DNA from 3 places in the Streptomyces sp. NPDC020299 genome. Region 2 is predicted to be linked to each of the others. Evidence: riboswitches for the same ligand, from Rfam matches in the RefSeq annotation. Region 2 holds a riboswitch; each other region holds the start of a gene.
The links. Region 2 has a riboswitch for cyclic di-AMP ahead of ACH45E_RS22040 (NlpC/P60 family protein). Riboswitches for the same ligand answer to the same signal wherever they lie in the genome.
Positions count from the first base shown of each region.

Region 1: it holds a riboswitch for cyclic di-AMP, as region 2 does, so the genes downstream of both, ACH45E_RS20580 (transglycosylase family protein) here and ACH45E_RS22040 (NlpC/P60 family protein) in region 2, are expected to answer to the same signal.
Region 3: it holds a riboswitch for cyclic di-AMP, as region 2 does, so the genes downstream of both, ACH45E_RS03410 (C40 family peptidase) here and ACH45E_RS22040 (NlpC/P60 family protein) in region 2, are expected to answer to the same signal.

Region 1 covers NZ_JBIRWL010000007.1:341,709-348,846, reverse strand. Annotated here, with positions in the region: gene ACH45E_RS20590 (septum formation initiator family protein) at 1-259, opposite strand, end outside; gene eno (phosphopyruvate hydratase) at 391-1,692, opposite strand; gene ACH45E_RS20580 (transglycosylase family protein) at 2,013-2,717, opposite strand; cyclic di-AMP (ydaO/yuaA leader) riboswitch at 2,722-2,906, opposite strand; gene ACH45E_RS20575 (transglycosylase family protein) at 3,089-4,114, opposite strand; gene ACH45E_RS20570 (cytochrome P450) at 4,305-5,606, opposite strand; gene ACH45E_RS20565 (nucleoside triphosphate pyrophosphohydrolase) at 5,647-6,672, opposite strand; gene ACH45E_RS20560 (SurA N-terminal domain-containing protein) at 6,770-7,138, opposite strand, start outside.
Region 2 covers NZ_JBIRWL010000008.1:212,991-220,128, forward strand. Annotated here, with positions in the region: gene ACH45E_RS22025 (DUF1996 domain-containing protein) at 1-1,614, opposite strand, end outside; gene ACH45E_RS22030 (hypothetical protein) at 1,845-2,912, opposite strand; gene ACH45E_RS22035 (SpoIIE family protein phosphatase) at 3,053-4,282, shown strand; cyclic di-AMP (ydaO/yuaA leader) riboswitch at 4,486-4,656, shown strand; gene ACH45E_RS22040 (NlpC/P60 family protein) at 4,665-6,743, shown strand; gene ACH45E_RS22045 (NAD-dependent epimerase/dehydratase family protein) at 6,719-7,138, opposite strand, start outside.
Region 3 covers NZ_JBIRWL010000001.1:723,305-730,442, reverse strand. Annotated here, with positions in the region: gene bioB (biotin synthase BioB) at 1-1,171, opposite strand, end outside; gene ACH45E_RS03430 (8-amino-7-oxononanoate synthase) at 1,320-2,447, shown strand; gene ACH45E_RS03425 (DUF397 domain-containing protein) at 2,489-2,713, opposite strand; gene ACH45E_RS03420 (helix-turn-helix transcriptional regulator) at 2,723-3,601, opposite strand; gene ACH45E_RS03415 (ATP-binding protein) at 3,825-4,283, shown strand; gene ACH45E_RS03410 (C40 family peptidase) at 4,643-5,116, opposite strand; cyclic di-AMP (ydaO/yuaA leader) riboswitch at 5,120-5,331, opposite strand; gene ACH45E_RS03405 (hypothetical protein) at 5,636-5,944, opposite strand; gene ACH45E_RS03400 (ATP-dependent Clp protease proteolytic subunit) at 5,952-6,590, opposite strand.

The DNA of each region.
Region 1 (7,138 bases), on a different contig from region 2:
CGACCCGCTCCCTGGCATGCTGCTTCTCCCGCTGCAGGTCGGCGATCTGGGCGCGCTGGGAGACGTACTGCCGCATCGGGTAGGCCAGGGCCACCACCAGGGTGCACACCACGAGGGCGAGCAGCGCGGCCCGGCTGGTGAGCCGGGAGCGGCGGGCCTGCCGTTTGGTCTGGGAGCGGTAGACCCGGGCCGCCGTCTGCTCGCCGAGCAGCCGGATCCTGGTCGCGGTGGAGAAACGGTCCCGTTCCTTCGCGGCCATCTGGCTCTCCGCCTCCCCTGCGTGCGTCTTGCGTGCTGCCTACGTGCGTACGTCCCCGGACACGGTACGGGACCGTGTCCGGGGACGTACGTACGACTGGCTAGGCCTTACCCGGGGTTGACCGGTTGGGGTCAGCCCTTGGAGATCGCGCCGCGGAACCGCGGGAAGGCGGAGCGGCCGGCGTACACGGCGGCGTCGTCGAGGATCTCCTCGATGCGCAGCAGCTGGTTGTACTTGGCGACGCGGTCGGAGCGGGCCGGGGCGCCGGTCTTGATCTGGCCGCAGTTCACCGCGACGGCGAGGTCGGCGATGGTGACGTCCTCGGTCTCGCCGGAGCGGTGGGACATCATGCACTTGAAGCCGTTGCGCTGGGCCATCTCGACGGCGTCCAGGGTCTCGGTCAGCGAACCGATCTGGTTCACCTTGACGAGCAGGGCGTTGGCGCTGCCCTCCTCGATGCCGCGGGCCAGGCGCTCCGGGTTGGTGACGAACAGGTCGTCGCCGACGATCTGGACCTTGTCGCCGAGCTTGTCGGTGATGACCTTCCAGCCGGCCCAGTCGTCCTCGAACAGCGGGTCCTCGATGGAGACGAGCGGGTAGGCCGCCACGAGCTCCTCGTAGTACTCCGTCATCTCGGCGGCGGAGCGGGACTTGCCCTCGAACTCGTACTTGCCGTCCTTGTAGAACTCGGACGCGGCGACGTCGAGCGCGAGCGCGATCTGCTCGCCCGGGATGTAGCCGGCCTGCTTGATGGCCTCGAGGATGAGGTCGAGGGCGGCGCGGTTGGACTCGAGGTTGGGGGCGAAGCCGCCCTCGTCGCCGAGGCCGGTGGACAGGCCCTTCGACTTCAGGACCTTCTTCAGGGTGTGGTAGACCTCGGCACCCCAGCGCAGCGCCTCGGAGAAGGACTCCGCGCCGATCGGGGCGATCATGAACTCCTGGATGTCCACGTTGGAGTCGGCGTGCGAGCCGCCGTTCAGGATGTTCATCATCGGCACCGGCAGCAGGTGCGCGTTCGGGCCGCCCAGGTAGCGGAAGAGGGGGAGGTCGCTGGCCTCGGAGGCGGCGTGGGCCACGGCGAGCGAGACGCCGAGGATGGCGTTGGCGCCGAGGGAGCCCTTGTTGTCGGTGGCGTCCAGGTCGAACATCGCCTGGTCGATCAGGCGCTGCTCGGTGGCGTCGTAGCCGACCAGCTCCGGGCCGATCTGCTCGATGACGGCGAGGACGGCCTTCTCGACGCCCTTGCCCAGGTAGCGGTTGGGGTCACCGTCGCGGAGCTCGATGGCCTCGAAGGCGCCCGTGGAGGCGCCGGACGGGACGGCGGCACGACCCGTGCTGCCGTCGTCGAGGCCGACCTCGACCTCGACCGTGGGATTGCCTCGGGAGTCCAGGATTTCCCGGGCTACGACGACGTCGATGGACGGCACGAGCATCTCCTTCTTGGATGTGACGCTGAAAGTGCGGGGCTGGTGTGCCTTGCGACTAGAGCCTAACCGTCCCGGGGCCATCGGCAGCCGACCGACCGCCTCGTGGACATGGCGACGGTACACATTGTTCCCCGTCGGAACAAAGGGCCGGAAGGGAAGAACCGGGGAAAAGACCGGGGAAAAGAAAAGACCCCGCCCCGGCGCGTACGGGGGAACACGCGCCGGAGCGGGGAGCCCCGTGGGGGACGGGGGGCGTGACCCTCACGGGGCCTCCATCATGGAGACCGCCGATATGAGGGCGCTGTGGTTCTGCTACCAGCCAGGTGTCACTTCAGGTGCAGCTGCTGGCCCGGGTAGATGACGTTGGCGTCGTCGATGATGTCCTTGTTCAGCTGGAACAGCTTCTGCCAGCCGCCGGCGACGTGGTGCTTCTCGGCGATCGAGCTGAGGGTGTCACCCTTGACGACCTTGTACTCGCCGTCGCCCTTCTCGACCTTCTTGCCGGTCGGGGTGGTGACGGTCTTCTTGGTGACGGTCTTCTCGGGGGCCTGGCGCTCCGTGGAGCGGTTGGCGGCCTGCTCGTCGGTCGAGCGGGTGCCGGCGCCGTTCGACGAGGAGCCGGCGGAGCTCGACGAGCTGCTGCTCGAACCGCTGTAGGTGGCGCCGGACAGACCCTTGCCGCAGACCGGCCAGGCACCCTTGCCCTGCGCGGCGAGGACCTTCTCGGCGACGGAGATCTGCTGGGACTTGGAGGCCTGGTTGGCCTGGGAGGCGTACTGCGTGCCGCCGTACGCGGCCCAGGTGGAGGCGGAGAACTGCAGACCGCCGTAGTAGCCGTTACCGGTGTTGATGGACCAGTTGCCGCCGGACTCGCACTGGGCGACCGCGTCCCACTCGGAGGCGGTGGCAGCGGAGGCGTTGCCGGCCGCCATCAGCGGGGCGGCGACGGCGGCACCGGTGACACCGGCGACAGCGATGGCGCGAACGGCCTTGGACGGACGACGGTGCTTGCCCTTGCCGGAAAACAGCATGGATCGATCCCCTCACCGACGCCTGCGAGGTGAGCTGTCGGGTTCGGGCCGGTTGAGTTGCCCGGCCGCACCTCGCGTGGTTCTCGTGCGAGGCGCGGCTTCACCCCTAGCCGTCCCCGGCGGTCTCTCGACCTCCGGGCCCGGCGCTTACCTTGGGTCCCCCGCTCCTGCCTACGGCGCTTGACGCGACGACTGTTCCCGGGCAGCCGCTGGCAGGATTCGGCGTTGCGGCGGCCGGGGCCCGCATTGGCGAGCGGTCATGACCGTAGACACGCGATCCGGTGAAATTCAAAGACGATCAGGGCTTCTGAGACTCATCCCACACTTTCACCAAACCGGACATCAAGCCCAAAACAGGGCGTCAACTCCCGCTACTTTGCACCCGTTTCGGCACTGAGTTCCAGGGTCTGACCGGGGGTGATGTTGTTCGGGTCGGTGCCGATGGCGTCCTTGTTGGCGGCGTAGAGCGCCCGCCATCCGCCGTCGAGGTCAAGGGAGTCGGCGATGGAGGCGAGGGTGTCACCGTCGCGCACGGTGTAGTCGCGTGCGGCGTGCCGGCCGGAGGCGCTGTCGGTGTGACTCTTTGTCACACTTTCGTCCGCACTGTCACCCCGATGACGGCCGCTGCTGCTCGCTCCGGTGTCCACAAGACTCCAAGAACCGCCGGTCTGCCATGAATCGTCCGATTCGGCGATCTCAGGGGACGCCGAGGACGAACCGTCGCTCCCCCCGGACTTCCCGGAGCCGGAAGATGCCGACTTGTCCGGCTTGGTGGAATCGTCCACACCCTTGGAGCCGGCGTCGGCACTCGAGCTCGGCGAGGGCGAGGCGTCCGACGAGGAGCCGGAATCGGACGACCCCGAATCCCCGGACGCCTTGGAGTCCTTGGACCCCTTGGAGTCCTTCGAATCGGAGGAACCAGACGAACCGGGTGAATTCGCGGAATTCGACGCGTTGGAGGAGTCGTCGGAGCCGGACGCCCCGGACCCCCCGACACCCGTGTCGACGTCCACCGAAGCGGAGTTCGACGTGAGGCCGGAGAGCAGGGCGCAGGTGGCCCAGTGCTTGGTGCCCTGGTCGTCGAGGATCTTCTCGGCGACCGCGATCTGCTGTGAGCGGCTGGCCTGGTCCGGGCTGGAGGCGTAGTCGAGGCCGCCGTACTTGTCCCAGTCGTCCTGGGACATCTGGAGGCCGCCGTAGTAGCCGTTACCCGTGTCGGCGCTCCACGAGCCGCCGCTCTCGCACTCGGCCACCTTGTCCCACGTGGTCCCGTCGGCCGCGTTGGCGGCGGATGCGCCGAGCAGCGGGATGGCGATGGCGGAGCCGGTCACTCCGGCCGCGACGAGGAGAGCCGGAGCCTGACGGGGGCGTCGGTGGCGACCGTTCCCGGAGAGCATGCGGAGACCTTTCGCAAGACAGCAGTGACCGGCGCGGCGGCTGCGGTGAGGCGCCGCGCTGACGAGTGAACGTATCGGCAGACGATCACTTGTCACAAGTTAATGCCGCGCAGATCACGTGAAGATCACAGAGTTGAACGCTGGTCACTTTTTTGTGAAGGCGCCGTCCGCCGCCCAGCTCACCAGCCGATTACCGGACGGGTGTGAACTCCACCGGCAAAGTACGCAGTCCACGCATGATGAGCCCCCCACGCCACCGCAAATCGGCTGGTTCCACCGCGAGTCGGAGGTCGGGTAGACGGGTGAGGAGGGTCGCGAGCGCGGTCTGGCCCTCCAGCCGGGCTAGCGGGGCGCCGAGGCAGTAGTGGATGCCGTGGCCGTAACCGAGGTGCTGATTGTCACGCCGTCCGAGGTCGAGGACGTCCGGGTCGGCGAACCTCTCGGGGTCCCGGTCCGCGGCGGCCAGTACGACGAGGACGGGGTCGCCGGGTGCGATGTCCTGCCCGCCGACGGTGAGCGGCCGGGTGGCGAACCGCCAGGTGGCGAGCTCCACCGGGCCGTCGTAGCGCAGGAGTTCCTCGACGCCCATCTCCAGCAGGTCCCGTTCGCCGCGCGCGAGGGAGTCCTGGAGCCGCTGCCGCTGCCCGGGGTGGGTGAGAAGGGCGTACGTGCCGTTGCCGATGAGATTGACCGTCGTCTCGAACCCCGCGAACAAAAGGATGAACGCCATGGCGGCGGCCTCGTTCTCGGTGAGGTGCTCGCCGTGGTCGGAGGCGCGGATGAGAGCGGAGATGAGGTCCTCTCCGGGAGCCGGTTCGGCCGGGAGCGCCTCGCGCTTCCTGTGGATCAGCTCGGCGAGGTAGCCCCGCATCTTCTTCACCGAACGCGCGACCCCGCCGCGCGGGCCTCCGCCGTGCCGGATCATCATCCCCGCCCAGTCCCGGAAGTCGTCCTGGTCCTCGCGCGGGACGCCGAGCATGTCGCAGATGGCGTAGATGGGGAGCGGGAAGGCGAACTCGTGGATGAGATCGGCGGAGCCCTTCGCGGCGAACCCGTCGATGAGACGGTCCGTCAGCTCCTGCACCCGCGAGGCGAACTCGGCGACGCGGCGAGGCGTGAACGCCTTGCTGACCAGCCGGCGCAGCCGGGTGTGGTCCGGCGGGTCGATGTTGAGCAGATGCGTCATCAGCTCGGCCTTGCGCTCCCCCGGGATCCCCGTCTTGCCCTTGGCGTGCGCGGGCTCGTCGTGGTGCGCCGGGTTCTTCGACAGCCGCGGGTCGGCCAGCGCCTGTTTGGCGTCGGCGTACCGGGTGACCAGCCAGGCCTCCACCCCGCTGGGCAACTTCGTCCGCCGCACGGGCGCGTGCTCCCGGAGCCAGGCGTAGGCCGGGTAGGGGTCGCTCGCGAACTCCCAGGTGAAGAGGTCGGGGGCGGGCGCGTCGGGGACTGCCTGAAGGTGGGGCTGGGGATGGGGATGGGGCTGGTTGGTCACCCCTTGACGGTATCCGGGTTTCCGGCGCGCGCCCCGGGGGCTACGGCTGTCCGCCGGACAGGCCCTGCCCCGCCACGCCCTCAGCGGCCCGTATCGCGTCCCGGTAGGCCCGGGCCGCCGCTCTCAGGGCCGCCTCCGGGTCGACGCCGTCCGCCTCGGCCCGGGTCGCGAGGGCCAGCAGGTCGTAGCCGATGCCCTCGCCCTGGGGCAGGGGCACGTCCAGGCCCGCGGTGCGTACCCGGGAGGAGAGCTTCGCGGCGAGGGCGAGGCCGGGCTGGCCGAGGGGGATGCCCTCCGTCACGGAGGTGCGCTGCTTCTCGACCGCCTTGGTCCGCAGCCAGTGCTCCTTGACCTCCTCGGGGGTCTCTGCCGTCGCGTCGCCGAAGACGTGCGGGTGGCGGTGGATGAGCTTGGCGACGATGCCGCCGGCCACGTCGTCGACGGAGAACGGGGCGTCGGCGTCCTCCTCGGCTATGCGGGCGTGGAAGACGACCTGGAGCAGGACGTCGCCCAGTTCCTCCCGCAGTTCCTCGCGGTCGCCGGCCTCGATCGCCTCGACGAGTTCGTACGCCTCCTCGATTCCGTACTTCGCCAGGCCTTCGTGGGTCTGCCGGGAGGACCAGGGGCACTCGGCGCGGATCCGGTCCATGACCTGGACGAGGTCGAGGAGGCGGGCGCCGGGCAGGTCGTAGGAGGCGGGGAGCAGTTCCAGCTCCGGCATGGAAACCCTGCCGGTGCCGGCGAGGCGGGCCAGGCCGTCCGTGAGGGCCGGCTCGCCCTCGCCCGTCGCCACGACCACGACCGTGTGCCCGCCGGCGCAGGCGTCGACGAGTTCCTGGGCGGTCGGAGCGGCCTCGTCGACGCGTATCCCGGCCTCGCGCAGATAGGGCAGCTGCGGATGGGTGCCGTCCGCGCACAGCACCCGGTCGGCCGCGCGCAGCGCCTGCCAGGCGGGCCAGGACAGCAGGCCGGGCGCGACACGGTGGCTGGTGGTGAGCAGGACGATCCGGCCGGGGGCGGCGTCCGGGCCCGGTACCTGCGCGTCTTCGAGGCTGGTGGTGTTCACGCCTCGAACGTAACGCACACCCGTCGGCGGGCTCGCGCGTTGTCCACAGGGTGGGGGCAACAGTGGGATCGTATGACCGGACTCGGACCCGCCAGGCCTACGCCGTCTCCTGCGCCCCGCTCGCCGTGACCTCCCGTACCCACGGCGTCTTCGTGTCGACCCGGCTGCTCTTCTGCACGTCCCAGGTGCCGTAGCGCGGGTTGAGGTCGACGTGGAGTTCCTTGGACGCGGTGGACAGGGCCTTCCAGAACGCGGGCTGGGTGGTGTCCGTGCCGAGCTGGGTGGCGAGCTTCTGCGCTTCGAGCTGGAGGCGCAGGTTGTCGTCGAGACGTGCGGGCGCGATGCCGTACTTCTGCAGCCAGGTCGTCTCCAGCCCCTTCGCCCCGCCCGCCTGCTGCTCCAGGCCGGTGCGCATCTGCTGGATCTCCTTGCGGCTGACCGTGATGCCCTGGTCCTGCGCGGCGCG
Region 2 (7,138 bases):
GGACGGCTGATCCGAGACCGGCGGCTGCTCCGACGACGGCGGCTGCTCCGGGGACGGCTGCTCGGTGGGCTGCTGCGCCGAGGGCTGCTGCGTGGGCTGCTGTGTGGGTTGCGCTCCCCCGCCGTCGCCCGGGTTCGCCTGGCCGCCGTCGCCGGGTGAGGCGTCGGCGCTCGGCGACGGCCGGCCGCCGGACTCCCCGCCCGCGCCGCACCTACGGCCCGAGTTGATGCAGTCGACCATCTCCCGCATCAGGCCCTCGTCGAAGACGTTGATGAAGTCGCCGTGGTCCGTGACCGGCTTGTGCTGCTGTTCCGGGAAGGAGTCCACGGCGAACAGCGAATGCGTCCGGCCGCCGTCCTGGAGGCTCGGCGCCGTCACGTCGTACACGATGCGCTGCACGAGTTGCGGGATGGCCTGGAATCCGTCCGGGCACCTGCCCTCGGCGTCGGCGAAGGCCACGTGGGTGCGGTGGTTGGCGCTGTCGATGTTCCGGCCGTCCCAGCAGCTCTGGAACCGGAAGGTGCGCACCACGTCGCTGCCGGACGGGCACAGGGGGTACTTGTCCTTCAGCTGCCGGTCCTCGAAACCGGTGCAGCTCCAGGAGGCGTTGGCGTTCGCGGGGCCGTTGACGAAGGCCTTGGCGTCCCCGGTGATGATGCGCAGCAGGCGCGGCATGGCCGTGACCTTGCCGCGGGGGCTGCCCTCGAAGGTCAGCGTGACGTCCTTCGGCGTGACGATCTGACCGGCGTTGCCCTCGGTTCCGCCGCCGGGCGCGTCCGCGTCGCGTTCCCTGGTGCCGTTCTGCAGGCGCAGCACCGGCCAGTAGTACGTGGACTTGTCGCCCTGGTCCACGCAGCTCGTGTCGGCGTTCGCGAGGTCCTCGTCGCTGGCGAAGGCGTTGTTGGACTGGTTGCCGATGTAGTCGTGGAAGTGGTGGGCGCCGTTGGTGACGCCGGGGGCGACGATCACGTTGTCGGAGTTGAACAGGCCGTTCGCGTTGACCCCGCAGCTGGAGGTGAAGGTGCCGCGCGAGGCGTCGGCCTGCGGGGCCGGAGCCTGGACGTTGGGCTGGACGGTGGTGATGTCCGTGTAGTCGGCGGCCACGGGGCCGTTGCCGCCCTGGCCGGTGCCGCCGTTGCCGCCCTGGCCGTTGGCGTTCTGGCCGTCGCCACCGGGGTTCTGGGTGCCGTTGTTCTGGCCGCCCTGCTCGGCGGGCGGGCGCAGGGTGCACGCCGCCATGTCCGCCAGCCCCTGCGGGCGTCCGCCGACACGGTCGATGGCGGTGACGATGCGCTCGATGGCCGCGCTCCGCTTCTCCTTGAGCGGGTTCATGATCGTGCCGTCGGCGGAGCCGGGGTCCTGCCTGACGGCCTGTGCGGACGCCTGGAGTTGCTGGTAGGCGGCGGACACCTGCTGGTCCAGCAGGGCGAGTTGGCGGTCGACGTCCGCCTTGGCGTCGTCCGGCACGGAGGTCAGGCGGCTGCCGACGTCCGGGCAGTCGATGGTGGCCGGCCCCGAACCCCAGCCGCCCGCCTGCAGCACCCGGGCGTCGGTGCCGCCCTCGGTCGCCGAGGCGTAGACGTTCGCCGCGACCAGTCCACCCCCGCCCAGCATCAGGGCGACCGCGGCGAAGGTCGCGCGCCGTGCACCTGTCGGGCGTCTGCGCCTGTTGCGTCCCACAGAACCACTCCCACACCTCGTGGCCGGCCCGGCATGGCAAGCCCCCGTCCCATACGGAGCCGGACACGGATGTGTTCAAGCACCTCACGGATTCATCGTGAACTCACAGGAAACCCAGGTCACGCGGGCCGGTTCCGGCCGGCTGACGGCCGGTTCCGTCCGGCTCACGGCTGGTGCGGCGCCGGACCGGGGTTGGCCGCGGCCGGCCGGCTTCCGGGACCCTTGACCTTGTCCAGCAGGGACTGGCCCTGCCGGTCGACCGCGCGCGTGACGGACTCCTGCAGAATGCCGAACGCGAAGGCCCAGGCCACGATCTGCGTCGAGGTGTTCAGGCTCGTCAGGCCGGGGAAGAACCCACCGCTCATGAGCAGCAGTCCGGCAGCCGCCACCAGAGCGCCGACAGGAAGCCGCAGGACGATCAGTCCGGTCGCCACGTGGTACGGCCCCGAGGTTCCCCTGACCTCTCTCAGCGACACCGCACCCGCTATGGCCGCCGCGCACATACCGATGAATTCGAGAAAGAAGACACTTCCCGATGTCGCCGCGTCCCCGAGGGGGCAGGCCGTCACCGGCCTGGGGCCGGGGGCGTTCTTGTCCGGCGGGAAACAGAATCGCTGGGCCACGGCGAGATCCAGTGCCGCCCACACGCCCAGACCGACCGCCATCGCCCCCAATGCGGCCGAGGCGACGACCACGATCCGGATAAAGCTGCGCACCCTGGCCCTTTCCGCCTCCTCGGCCTGATAGGCGGAGTGCAGCGTAATGGCGGCCAGTTCCCTCAACTCCCCGGCGGGCGCTTTCTCGGCGGCTTCCAGATACTGGAGGCACACGTCGTCCTTCGGCAGGTGGAGTCTCGCGTGCGACAGCGCGTACAGCCGCTTGTTCGGGAGTTCTCCGTCCGGGGCTATGCGCAGCAGAGCCACCTCGGCCTCGTGCATGTTGGCCAGGGCCCGATCCGCCGAGGCGCCCGACATCCGCCAGAACCAGCCCCTGACCCCCCGGCGTTCCAGCGCGTTCCGGGCCGCCCCGAGATGCGTTCTTATTTTCTTCACGATCTCGGCATCGGGTGCGGATATACCCTCCGGAGCCGCCTCGCGCATTTTCAGGAATTTATTGAGCTGCCCTTGGAGATGCGCAATGTGGGCATTTGTTCGTTGAAACCAAGACGATCCTGCGAATGCGACATCCCTGTCACTGTCCACGGCGGGAGATTCTTTGCTCTCGTCCACCATGAGTGAAACCTCCTCGACAGCTCCCTTTTCCCAGTTGACACCTCCCGCAGCAGTGGCGGCAACCGCTCCCGCCCCACCGCTCACGCCCGGGTTTCGTGGGAAACTGAGCCCGTACCGGTGGTCGGATTGGGCGGCGGGCCATGGCGGATACGGAGATCGACTACGCGGCGGTGTTCCAGGCCCTGCCGGGCATGGTCGCCCTGCTGACTCCGGACCTGGTGTACGCGGAAGCGAACGAGGAGTTCCTGCGGATGGCCGGGCGCAGCCGCGAGGAGGTGGTGGGCCGTCACCTGTTCGAGGTCTTCCCCGACAACCCCAACGACAACGGCGCCACGGGCATGCGGAATCTGGGCGCCTCCCTGCACCGGGTGCTGGACACCGGCGAGCGCGACACCATGGCGCTCCAGCGGTACGACGTCGAGTCCGCCGACCGGCCCGGGCACTGGGAGGAGCGCTACTGGAGCCCGGTGAACGCGCCGGTGCTGGGACCGGACGGGACGGTGGTGCTGCTGGTGCACCGGGTCGAGGAGGTCACGGAGCTGATCCGGGCCCGGAGCGGCGCGGACAGCGACCGTACCCAGGTGCTGGAGGCCGAGCTGTACCGGCGCGCACGGGAGTTGCAGGAGCTGAACGAGCAACTGCGCAGGACCCAGGCCCGTGACCGGAAGGTGGCGCTCGCCCTCCAGGAGGCGATGCTCCCCGCCCGCCGGTGGGTGGCGGGCCACCGGGCCGCCGTCCGCTACCGGCCCGCGGTGAGCGCGCTGAACGTGTGCGGGGACTGGTACGACCTGGTCGACCGGGGCGGCGGCGACTGCATCGGCGTCTCGGTCGGCGACGTGGTGGGGCACGGTCTGCGGGCCGCGTGCGTGATGGGACAGTTGCGCAGCGCGCTGAGCGCCGCCTGCCGCGTCGCCGAGGGCCCGGCGCAGGCCCTGAACGCCCTCGGGGAGTACGCTCATGTGCTCGACGGCGCGGAGTCGGCGACGGCGGTGACGGCGTTCATCGACTTCGAGCGGCACACCCTGATGTACAGCAGCGCCGGCCACCCGCCGCCCGTACTGGTCCACCGCGACGGCACCGTGGAGTTCCTCGACCGGGCCACCGACGCCCCGCTGGACGCCCGGCCCGACCCGCGGCCCCGGCCCGAGGCGCACACCGGGTTCGCCGAAGGCGCCCTCCTCGTCCTGTACACCGACGGCCTGATCGAGCGTCGACGCGAGGACATAGACGTCGGGCTGGCGCGCCTCGCCGACGCCCTCGGCCGGCACCGTGACGCGGACCCGGAGGACCTCGCCGACGCCGTCCTGCGGGAGTTGCTTCCGAGGGAGGGCGCGACCGACGACACCGCGCTCGTCATCATGCGGTTGTGAGGCGTTGTGAGGCGTCATCATGCGGCTGTGCGGCGGGGTTTCGTACGCTTCTCCGGGCATCTTCACCGGATGGTCACGAGCGCCAAGATGAATATCACAATTACGTATCGGACATTCCGCTCTTCAACCTTCACACCAGCCACACAAGTTGGTTAAGTTGGCGTTCAGACCGCACGGCTCCCCCTGGCGAACCTCGCCGGGCCGCGCGGCCTCCGCCGAATCCGGTGTCCCCGCAGGGCAACGGAACCGGGGACCCAACCGACTTGGGGTGAATCGGCCCGACCGCCCGACGGGGCAGGGCCGTAGGGCATGCCTTCCACCATCGACCGCCCGAACCCGCCAGCTAACCCGGTAGGCGGAGCACGGAAGGAGTACGTCCCCCATGGCGCGCGAAAGCCGCGACGAGGTTCGGCAGCGAATCGACAGCCTTTACGACCAGACCGAGAGCGCCACGGGGAACTTCAACGCGACCCGCGCGACATCGGGGGGATCGCCCGGTCGTGGTGTGCGCCTCCGCAGGTCGGACAGGGGGACCGATCCCGGTCTGGACAGCATCGCCCAGCAGTGGATGACCGGGGCCCGTTCCAAACTCGGCCCCACCACCCCCGCCATACTCCCGGCCGACCGGTCGTCGCAGCGTCCGGCCAGCCCCGCCGCCCTGGACAACATCGCCCGCCAGTGGATGACGGGGGCCCGCTCCAAGCTGGGACCCACCTCCCCCGCCATACTCCCGGCCGACCGGTCGTCGCAGCGTCCGGCCGGGCGGCGCGCCGACGTCCCGATCCCGAAAGAGCTGCTGGAAGCGGCCGAGCGCATCCTGCCGGAGCTGACCGGCGGGTCTTCCGGGCAGACGGGCGCCCGCGCCGTGCCGGAGCTGACGGCCCGCCCCAGGGCGGAGCTGACCGCCGGGCCCGTGGCCGCGCTGCCGGCCGTGCCGGAGCCGCGGCAGGAGACCCCCCTCGCGCTGCCCGCGGCCGGGCCGCGGCGGTCCACGCCGCTGGCCTCGAAGGAGAAGAACCAGAAGAAGCTCGCCGCGGCCCGGGACCTCCTCGCCCGCCGGATCGCCCAACCGGGCGGCACGCCCGCACCCCGCCCGGCGGCCGCGGCGGCCGAGTCCGCGCCTCCCGCCGCTCAGCCTTGGCGCGGCGACCCCGAGCAGGCCCTTCAGCCCGCGGAGCAGGAGTGGCTGCGCCAGCAGTGGTCCGGGCTCAGTGGGGGCTTGTCCGCCACAGGCAGAGCGACGGCCAGCGGAGCCGCGCCGGCCGGGAGGGGCGCGATGGCCGGTGCCGGCATGGCAGCCGCCCCGGCCATGGCCCCCGGTGCCGGGGCAGCCATCGGTACCGCCCCGTCCATGGGCGTCGCCGCCCAGGGCGCGACCCCGATGACCGCCACCGGAACCTTCAGCGTCCCCAACCCGCTGACGGACAGCGGGGCGTTCAGCGTCCCCAACCCCGTCGCGAACACCGGGACTTTCAGCGTTCCCAACCCCCTCACGGACAGCGGGGCGTTCAGCGTCCCCAACCCCGTCGCCAACACCGGGACTTTCAGCGTTCCCAACCCCCTCACGGACAGCGGGGCGTTCAGCGTCCCCAACCCCGTCGCCAACACCGGGACTTTCGCCGTCCCCAACCCCGTCGCGAACACCGGGACCTTCAGCGTCCCCAACCCCCTCACGGACAGCGGGGCGTTCGCCGTCCCCAACCCCGTCGCGAACACCGGGACCTTCAGCGTCCCCAACCCGCTGACGGACAGCGGGGCGTTCAGCGTTCCCAACCCCGGCACCTTCAGCGTGCCCAACCCCCTCACGAACGCCGGACCGGTCCCCGCCCCAGCCCCCCTCGCCAACACGGCAACCGTCACCGCTCCCACCCCCGTCACGAACACGGACATCTTCAGCGCCCCCAACCCGCTCGCGGACAGCGGCGCGTTCCCCTCGACGCCCCCCTGGGCCGCCCCCGGAGTCTTCGCCTCTGTCACCCCGCCCGTCGCGCCCAGCCCCGTACCCCCGTCACCGGCCCCCGTCGCGGCCCCGGTGCCGACTCCGGCCCCGACTCCTGCCCCTGCCCCCACTCCAGCCCCCGCCCCCGCCCCCGCCCCCTACGAGGGAAGAGCCGCGCAGGCGCTGGCGTTCGCTCGGGCTCAGGTCGGGCGGCCCTGTGTGTGGGGGGCGACCGGGCCGGACTCCTACGACTGCTCGAGTCTCACCCAGGCCGCCTGGCGAGCCGCAGGCGTGGCGCTGCCGCGGGCCGCGCGGGAGCAGGCGGAGGCCGGGACGCCCGTGGCGCTGAGTGAGGCCCGGCCCGGTGATCTCGTGATCTTCTTCCAGGACGCCGGCCATGTCGGCCTGTACTCCGGCAACGGCATGATGATCCACGCCCCGGGCCAGGGCGCGTACATCCGCGAGGAGTCGGTCTACGGTGCCGGGGAGGCGGCGATTCACCGGGTGATACGGCCCGCGTGAGACCGGCCGCGCCAGCTCTCGTAGTGGTCGAGCAGGGTCTCTTCGACCGGCCGGTAGGAGAGGCCCAGCTCGTGCACGCTGCGGCTGTTGTCCACGCGGAAGCGGATGCCGAGGTGCCCCCGGATGTAGTCCTGGGTGAGCCCGAACGCCGGGCCCAGGACGCGTACCGGCCAGTGCGGCAGCGCGGTGCGCGGGAGGCGCAGGTCACGGGGGTGGCGGGCCCGGATGACGCGGGACATCTCCAGGAAGGACGTCATCGTCTCGGCCGCGACGATGTAGCGGCCCTCGGCCGCCGGGTTCTCGGCCGCGGCGATGTGCGCGTCGGCGACGTCCCGTACGTCCGCCGTGGTGAAGCTGAAGTCCGGGGCGCCGTAGCAGAAGTAGCCCTTGAACAG
Region 3 (7,138 bases), on a different contig from region 2:
CGAGGTCGGTGCGGGGCTCGCCCGCCACCGCGGCGGCCGCGGCGGTACCGCAGACGCCGCCGCCCTCATGGGAGCCGCACCCCGCGTCCGCGTGCGACCCGCAGCCGGCCTCGGCGTGCGACCCGCACCCCGCCTCCGCGTGCGCACCGCAGCCGCCCCCGGCCGCCGCGCGGTGCTCCGGCAGCGTCACCTCGCCGGCGCCCTCCACCTCGAACCCGGCGTCCGCGATCATCTCCAGGTCGGCCTTGCCCGCCTGGCCCTCACTGGTCAGGTAGTCGCCGAGGAAGATGGAGTTGGCCAGGTTCAGGGCCAGCGGCTGCATGGTGCGCAGGTGCACCTCACGGCCGCCCGCGATGCGCACCTCGACGTCAGGGCAGACGAACCGGACCATCGCCAGGATGCGCAGGCAGCGCTGCGGGGTGAGGTGCCACTCCTTGGCGAGCGGCGTGCCCTCCATCGGGATCAGGAAGTTCACCGGCACGGAGTCCGGGTCCAGCTCGCGCAGCGAGAAGACGACGTCGACCAGGTCCTCGTCGCTCTCGCCCATGCCCGCGATGAGACCCGAACAGGCGGACAGCCCGGCGGCGTGCGCCTTCTGCACCGTGTCCACCCGGTCGGCGTACGTGTGCGTGGTCGTGATGTCCGCGTACGTCCCCTCGGAGGTGTTGAGGTTGTGGTTGTACGCGTCCGCGCCGGCCTCGCGCAGCCGCTCGGCCTGGCCGTCGGAGAGCAGACCGAGGCAGGCGCACACCTCGACCTCCTCGTTCTGCTCCTTGATCGTCCTGATCGTCTCGGAGACCCGGTCCACGTCCCGGTCCGTCGGACCGCGCCCGCTGGCCACCAGGCAGACCCGCTTGGCACCCCCGGCCAGGCCCGCGGCGGCGGCCTGGGAGGCCTGGTCGGGCTTGAGCCAGGTGTACTTCAGGATCTCGGCCTTGGAGCCGAGCCGCTGGGAGCAGTAGGAGCAGTCCTCGGGGCACAAGCCGGACTTGAGGTTCACCAGGTAGTTAAGTTTCACGCGCCGGCCGAACCAGTGCCGGCGCACCTTGCCGGCCGCGGCCACCACATCGAGTACGTCTTCGTCGGAGGTGGCCAGTACGGCGAGCGCTTCCTCGCGGGTCGGCAGCTCGCGCCGAAGCCCCTTGTCCACCAGCGTGTTCAGCAGGTCCATGAGGTCCGATCCTGTCCTACGTGACTGCTCCGGGCCAAGGAGAGTTTGCACAACGGAGACGGCTTGGCCGTGTGGGTATTGCCACACCCTGGGCGGCTGGGCGTCCGGTTAGTGTCTGTCCACTGCCTACAAAATCCCCGGAGGAGCCATGGCGTTCGGCTGGATCGACGACCAGGCGGAGCAGCGCCGCCGCGCCGGACTGGTACGGACCCTCCGGCCCCGGGTCGCCGGCTCACCGCTCCTCGACCTCGCGAGCAACGACTACCTGGGCCTGGCCCGCCATCCCGAGGTGACCGAGGGGGCCGCGAGTGCCGCCCGGACCTGGGGTGGCGGCTCCACCGGCTCCCGGCTGGTGACCGGCACCACGGAACTGCACACCGAGCTCGAGCGCGAGCTGGCCGGGTTCTGCGGCTTCGAGGCGGCCCTGGTGTTCTCCTCCGGCTACGCCGCCAACCTCGCGGCCGTCACCACGCTCGGGCCGCACGGCTCCCTGATCGTCTCCGACGCGGGCAACCACGCGTCCCTCATCGACGGCTGCCGGCTGGCCCGCGGCACGACCCAGGTCGTCGGGCACGCCGACCCGGAGGCGGTCCGCAAGGCCCTGGACACGCACGAGGGGGCCGCGGTCGCCGTCTCCGACACGGTGTTCTCCGTCGACGGGGACGCGGCGCCGCTGGCCGCGCTCGCCGAGGCGTGCCGGGCGCACGGCGCCGGGCTGGTCCTCGACGACGCCCATGGCCTGGGCGTCCTGGGCGACGGCGGCCGGGGAGCCCCGTACGCGGCCGGGCTCGCCGGGGCCGAGGACGTGGTCGTCACGGTCACCCTGTCCAAATCGCTGGGCAGTCAGGGCGGTGCCGTCCTCGGACCGGCCCGGGTGATCGACCACCTGGTCAACGCGGCACGAACGTTCATCTTCGACACGGGTCTCGCTCCCGCCGCGGCGGGAGCGGCCCTGGCGGCCCTCAGGCTGCTGCGCCGTGAGCCGGAACGGGCCAAGAGGGCGCGTGAGGTGGCCGCGGAACTGCACGCGCGCCTGACGGCCGCGGGCCTTGAGGCGGTGCGCCCGGACGCCGCGGTCGTCTCCGTGCGTGCCCCGTCCCCGGAGGGGGCCCTGCGCTGGGCGGCCGACTGCCGGGCGGCAGGCCTGGCCGTGGGCTGCTTCCGTCCTCCTTCCGTGCCCGACGGCATCTCACGGCTCAGGCTGACCGCCCGAGCGGACCTCTCCGGGGCCGAGATCGAACGCGCTGTACGAGTGATCGGCGAGACGCGACCATGAGTCGGCGTGACACGGCCGTGCGCCGCCTGGACGGAAACTGATCAGCGGAGCGCGGCGAGGAACCCCGCCCAGCTCCCGGGGGAGAAGAGCAGCGCGGGGCCGGCCGGGTCCTTGGAGTCGCGTACGGCGAGCAGTCCGGTCCAGGGACCGGAGTGCGGCCTCGCCGTCTCCACACAGTTGTTCGCTCCGGTGCTGTAGCTGCTGCGCAGCCACCCCACGTCGTGCAGGTCGGTGCTGGAAGGTACGTTCCGAGGCAGTGCAGACATGGTGCCTCCTTACGCGCCGTCAATTGTCCCGGCGATGTAATCCAACGAGTCCTCGGGTGAAAGGGCTTGGACCTGAAGGGAGTTGAAGGCCTCTGAGTAGGCCCGGAGGTCTTCTTTCCGCTCGAGGTAGAGGCTACTCGTCAAGTGGTCGAGAACAACCACGTCCAGATCAGAAGTGCGCGGAAATGAGAAGATAACGAAAGGGCCGGTGATACCGATATGCGCCCCGGCGGAGAAGGGCAACACCTGGAGGCGCACCTGCGGCAGACGCGCCGCCTCGGCGAGCCGCTCAAGCTGCCGCGCCATCACATCCGGTCCGCCGACCTCCCGCCGCAGCACCCCCTCGTCCAGGACGGCGCTGAGCTCCAGCGGCGGATCCGACCGCAGCACGTCCTGCCTGGCCAGCCGCACCTCCACCAGCGCGTCCAGCCGCTCCTCGGTGTCGTCGGTGTCGTCGGGGCTCCCGCTCACGGCCGCCCGGGTGACGGCACGGGCGTACTCCGGCGTCTGCAGCAGCCCAGGGACCACCGATGTCTCCAGGGTGCGCATCCCGCTCGCCTGCGACTCCAGGCTGATGAAGTCACGGTAGGTGGGTGGCAGCACCCCCCGGTAGGCGTGCCACCAGTGGTGCCGGCCGCCGCCTTCGTCCGATCCCGCCAGCACCATCAGCAACTCACGCAGTTGGCGGTCCGTCACCCCGTAGGCGTCCAGGAGTAACCGCACATCGGCCGATTTCACCCCGCTGGCGCCCGTCTCGATCCGGCTCACCTTCGACTGGTGCCAGCCCACCAGACGGGCGGCCTCACCGCTGGTGAGGCCCGCGCCGGTGCGCAGCGTGCGCAGTTCGTCGCCCAGTTTCCGGCGGCGCACCGCGGGACCGTTCTGCATGGGCCACTCCTTACTCGCCATTACTCCTTACGTGCCGCTCGAATACGGTCTGCCGTCGCAGAGTTCACCGCTTCGAGCGACAGATATATGCATATCCTGGTGGATCCCACCCGCTGACCGGCGTGCTGATGGCAGTCTGGCGATGAAGCACCAGTCCGGGACCGTACTCGAACCATCCGCTCCGTGTCGGACTCCGGTCCCGTGGGAAAGGGGCGACGTCGCCATGGCAGACCATCTGGAAGCATCCGTCACTCTGCCGAGCGATCCCGCCTCGGTCGCCGCGGCCCGCACCTATGTCGTGGGCACCCTCGCGGAGTGGGGCCTGCCGTCGGACACCGACACGGCCGACACCGTCCGGCTCATCGTCTCCGAACTCGCCACCAACGCCGTGCAGCACACCTTCGGGCAGTCACCCACCTTCACGGTGGACCTCGCGCTCGACCGTGACGAGCACCTGCGCATCGGTGTCACCGACAGCCATCCCCGTCTCCCGAGGAGACTCCCCGCGGCCGTGCAGCAGGACAACGGCCGCGGCCTGGTCATCATCCGCTGGCTGACTGTCGAGTGCGGCGGCCGGCTCAGGGTGCGGCGCACCCGCGAGGGGGGCAAGACCGTCCTCATCGAGCTGCCGTGGTCGGTACCGGCCCGGCCGGTCACGACAACGGGGCAGCAGGAGCCTTAGGGCCTGTCTGACAATTCCCGTCGTCCGCCCGAAGGGCGGGCCCCGCGGCGGCGATGGGGGTCCCCCCGCGCGAGCGCGTTCGAGCGTGGGGGAGCGTGCGATCGCAAGGCGCCGGAGCGCCCTCGTGGCGGAGCCACGTGGGTGGTTCGGCAACGCGGCATGGGGGTCCCCCCGCGCGAGCGAAGCCGAGCGTGGGGGAGTGCGTGCCAGACGCCGCGGGGCAGGCGGGAATTGTCAGACAGGCCCTAGGGGCGGTGCGGGGCTGTCCGGTCCCGCACCGCCCCTGAGAGGGCGCCTCACGGCCGAGCACGGCTCCGGGGTGGCCCTGTACCCGGAGCCGCGCGAGGCGTGACGGCCGGTCAGCTGACGCGGCCGTACCAGACGCTCCGCGTCCAGATCTTCTGCAGCTTCACCACGTCGCCCGTCTTGGGGGCGTGCCAGATCTTCCCCTTTCCGGCGTAGATGCCGACGTGGTAGACGTTCGACCCCGAATGGAAGAAGACCAGGTCTCCGGCCTTGCGGTTGCCGGCCGAGATGTGGTGGGTCTTGTTGTACTGCTGGGCGGCCGTCCGCGGCAGGGTCTTGCCCGCCTTCTTGAACGAGTACAGCGTGAGCCCCGAGCAGTCGAACCTGCGCGGCCCGGTGGCGCCCCACTTGTACGGGGAGCCCTTCTTGGACGCCGCGATCTGGAGTGCCTTCGTCGCCGGAGTCGCGGCGGCGGCGTCGGGGGCGACACCGGGTACCGCTATCGAGCCGCCGACGGCGGCGATGGCGAAGGCCGAGGCCGTACCGGCCCGGACCATGAGCGACGGGACACGATTGAGCGCAGTCATGCGCAACCCTTCGTCAGCCGCCTGTGAAGGATGACCTGTCGGATTCGGGCTGGCGAAGTTGCCCGGCCGCGTTGCCGCGGCTTCACCCCAAGGGCTGCTCGGAAGCGAACGGATGTCCGCTCCGGCGACCCGTCTTGCTCGGGTCCTCCACTCCTGCCGATCCACTCCTGTCGACCGGTCATCCGGGCGGCGGCAGGACTCGGCGTCCGCTCGGATCGCCCCGCCGTTGTGGCGGGGGCTTGTCGTCAGACAGGGATCTTCGCCCACAACTGTCTGAAAATCCCAACGGAACCAGGGATTTGTGGTGTTACTCACCACTCGCCCGTTCGGGTGGACAGGTGTGTGCTCGAGCCGCTGACGGGACAGCCGCGCACCCTCCGACCAGGGCAGAAGCCTCTCCCGGCGGTCATCGCCCGGGCGGTTCGCGCAACTTCGGAGACCCTGGAAAAGGATGCGCTGCTACTCCGAACGTGGGTACGTCTTTTGGGCCGTTTCGACTCAGACCCGAGCCCGCAAGCGTCAACCGGCGCCGTCCGGGGGCACGGTGACGCGCGCGGTACGGCGCTCGCCGTCCAGCACCCTGAGCGCCCGGGCCAGGGTGGCCGCGTGCAGCTCCGTCTCGCCCCGCTGGTGCATCAGCGTCAGCGCGTCGCACAGTTCCACCGCCTTGCGCACCAGCGCCTGGGCGGCCCGCAGTCCACGGTAGGTGTCACCGTGCTGCGCCGGGTTGATACGCCCCAGCAGGTCGACCACGTCCAGGTAACGGTCGATCAACTCGCCCTCGGCGCGGGTCAGGGCCGGCAGCGGCGGCAGTTCCGGTGGCAGCATCGGCGGCTCACCCCGCGTCCGGAGCGGCGGTGTGCGACGCCCTGCGGCTGGGGATGATTCCGTCCACCAGCCCGTACTCCAACGCGCCCCGGGCGTCCAGCATCAGGTCCCGCTCGAGGTCGGCGTGGACCTGGTCCGGGGTGCGGCCGGTGTGGTGAACGAGCATCCCCTCCAGCAGGCCGCGCATCCGGGTCAGCTCCTCCGCCTGGATGAACAGATCGCTCGGCTGACCCTGCGTCGGCTCGGGCAGCGCCGGCTGCCGGAGCACCAGCCGCGCGCCCGGCAGCGCGAACCGCTTGCCCGGCGTACCGGCCGCGAGCAGCACCGCGGCGGACGACACCGCCTGCCCCAGGCAGATCGTCTGCACGTCGCAGCTGATGTACCGCAGGGTGTCGTAGATCGCCGTCATCGCGCTGAACGTGCCGCCGGGGGAGTTGATGTACAGCGAGATGTCCCGGTCGGGGGCGTCGTGCTCCAGATGCATGAACTGCGCCATGACGTCGTTGGCCGAGGCGTCGTCGACCGGTGTCCCGAGGAAGACGATCCGCCCCTCCAGCAGCTTCGAGTACGGATCGAGCGTGCGGTGACCGGTGCTCGTGCGCTCGGTGAACTCGGGCAGGACGTGGCGGGCGAACGGTCGGGTCATGGCATACCCCTCCTCACGGCAGAGCCGTCTCCGATGGATCGGCATCTGTAAAAAATGTACAGGATGTACGTAACGTTATGATGGGGGTACGCTCTAATGATCCACATATCACAGCAGGTCAGACCGTGTTTACGCTGATCGTGAAGCAGGTTTCTCTCACGACCATCAGGTATGTTCAGGCAGCCGCGTCGTCCTCGAAGCCGAGCAGAACCATGAGGTGATCCGAGGCGGCGCGCAGGTCCTCGGGGCTCGGATGGACATGGACGCGCTTCGTGAACGACGCGCTCGCGTTGTCGTATGTCGAGGTGGGCGATGGCGTCCGGGTCGGTGATCGGCGGTGGCAGGGGGTGCAGCGGGCGGGCGTCTGCGATGCCTTGGTGGGGCCGGTGGGAGTTGTAGGGCTGTTCGAACTCGCGCAGGGCGTGGAGCAGGTGGCGCTGGTTCCAGACCAGGGCCACTCCAGTCGGGTTCGGCGCTCGAGGACACGACAGCCGGGGGAGGTCTCCTTCGGCGGGTAACGAGTAGGGGGACATAGAGGGCATGCCAGT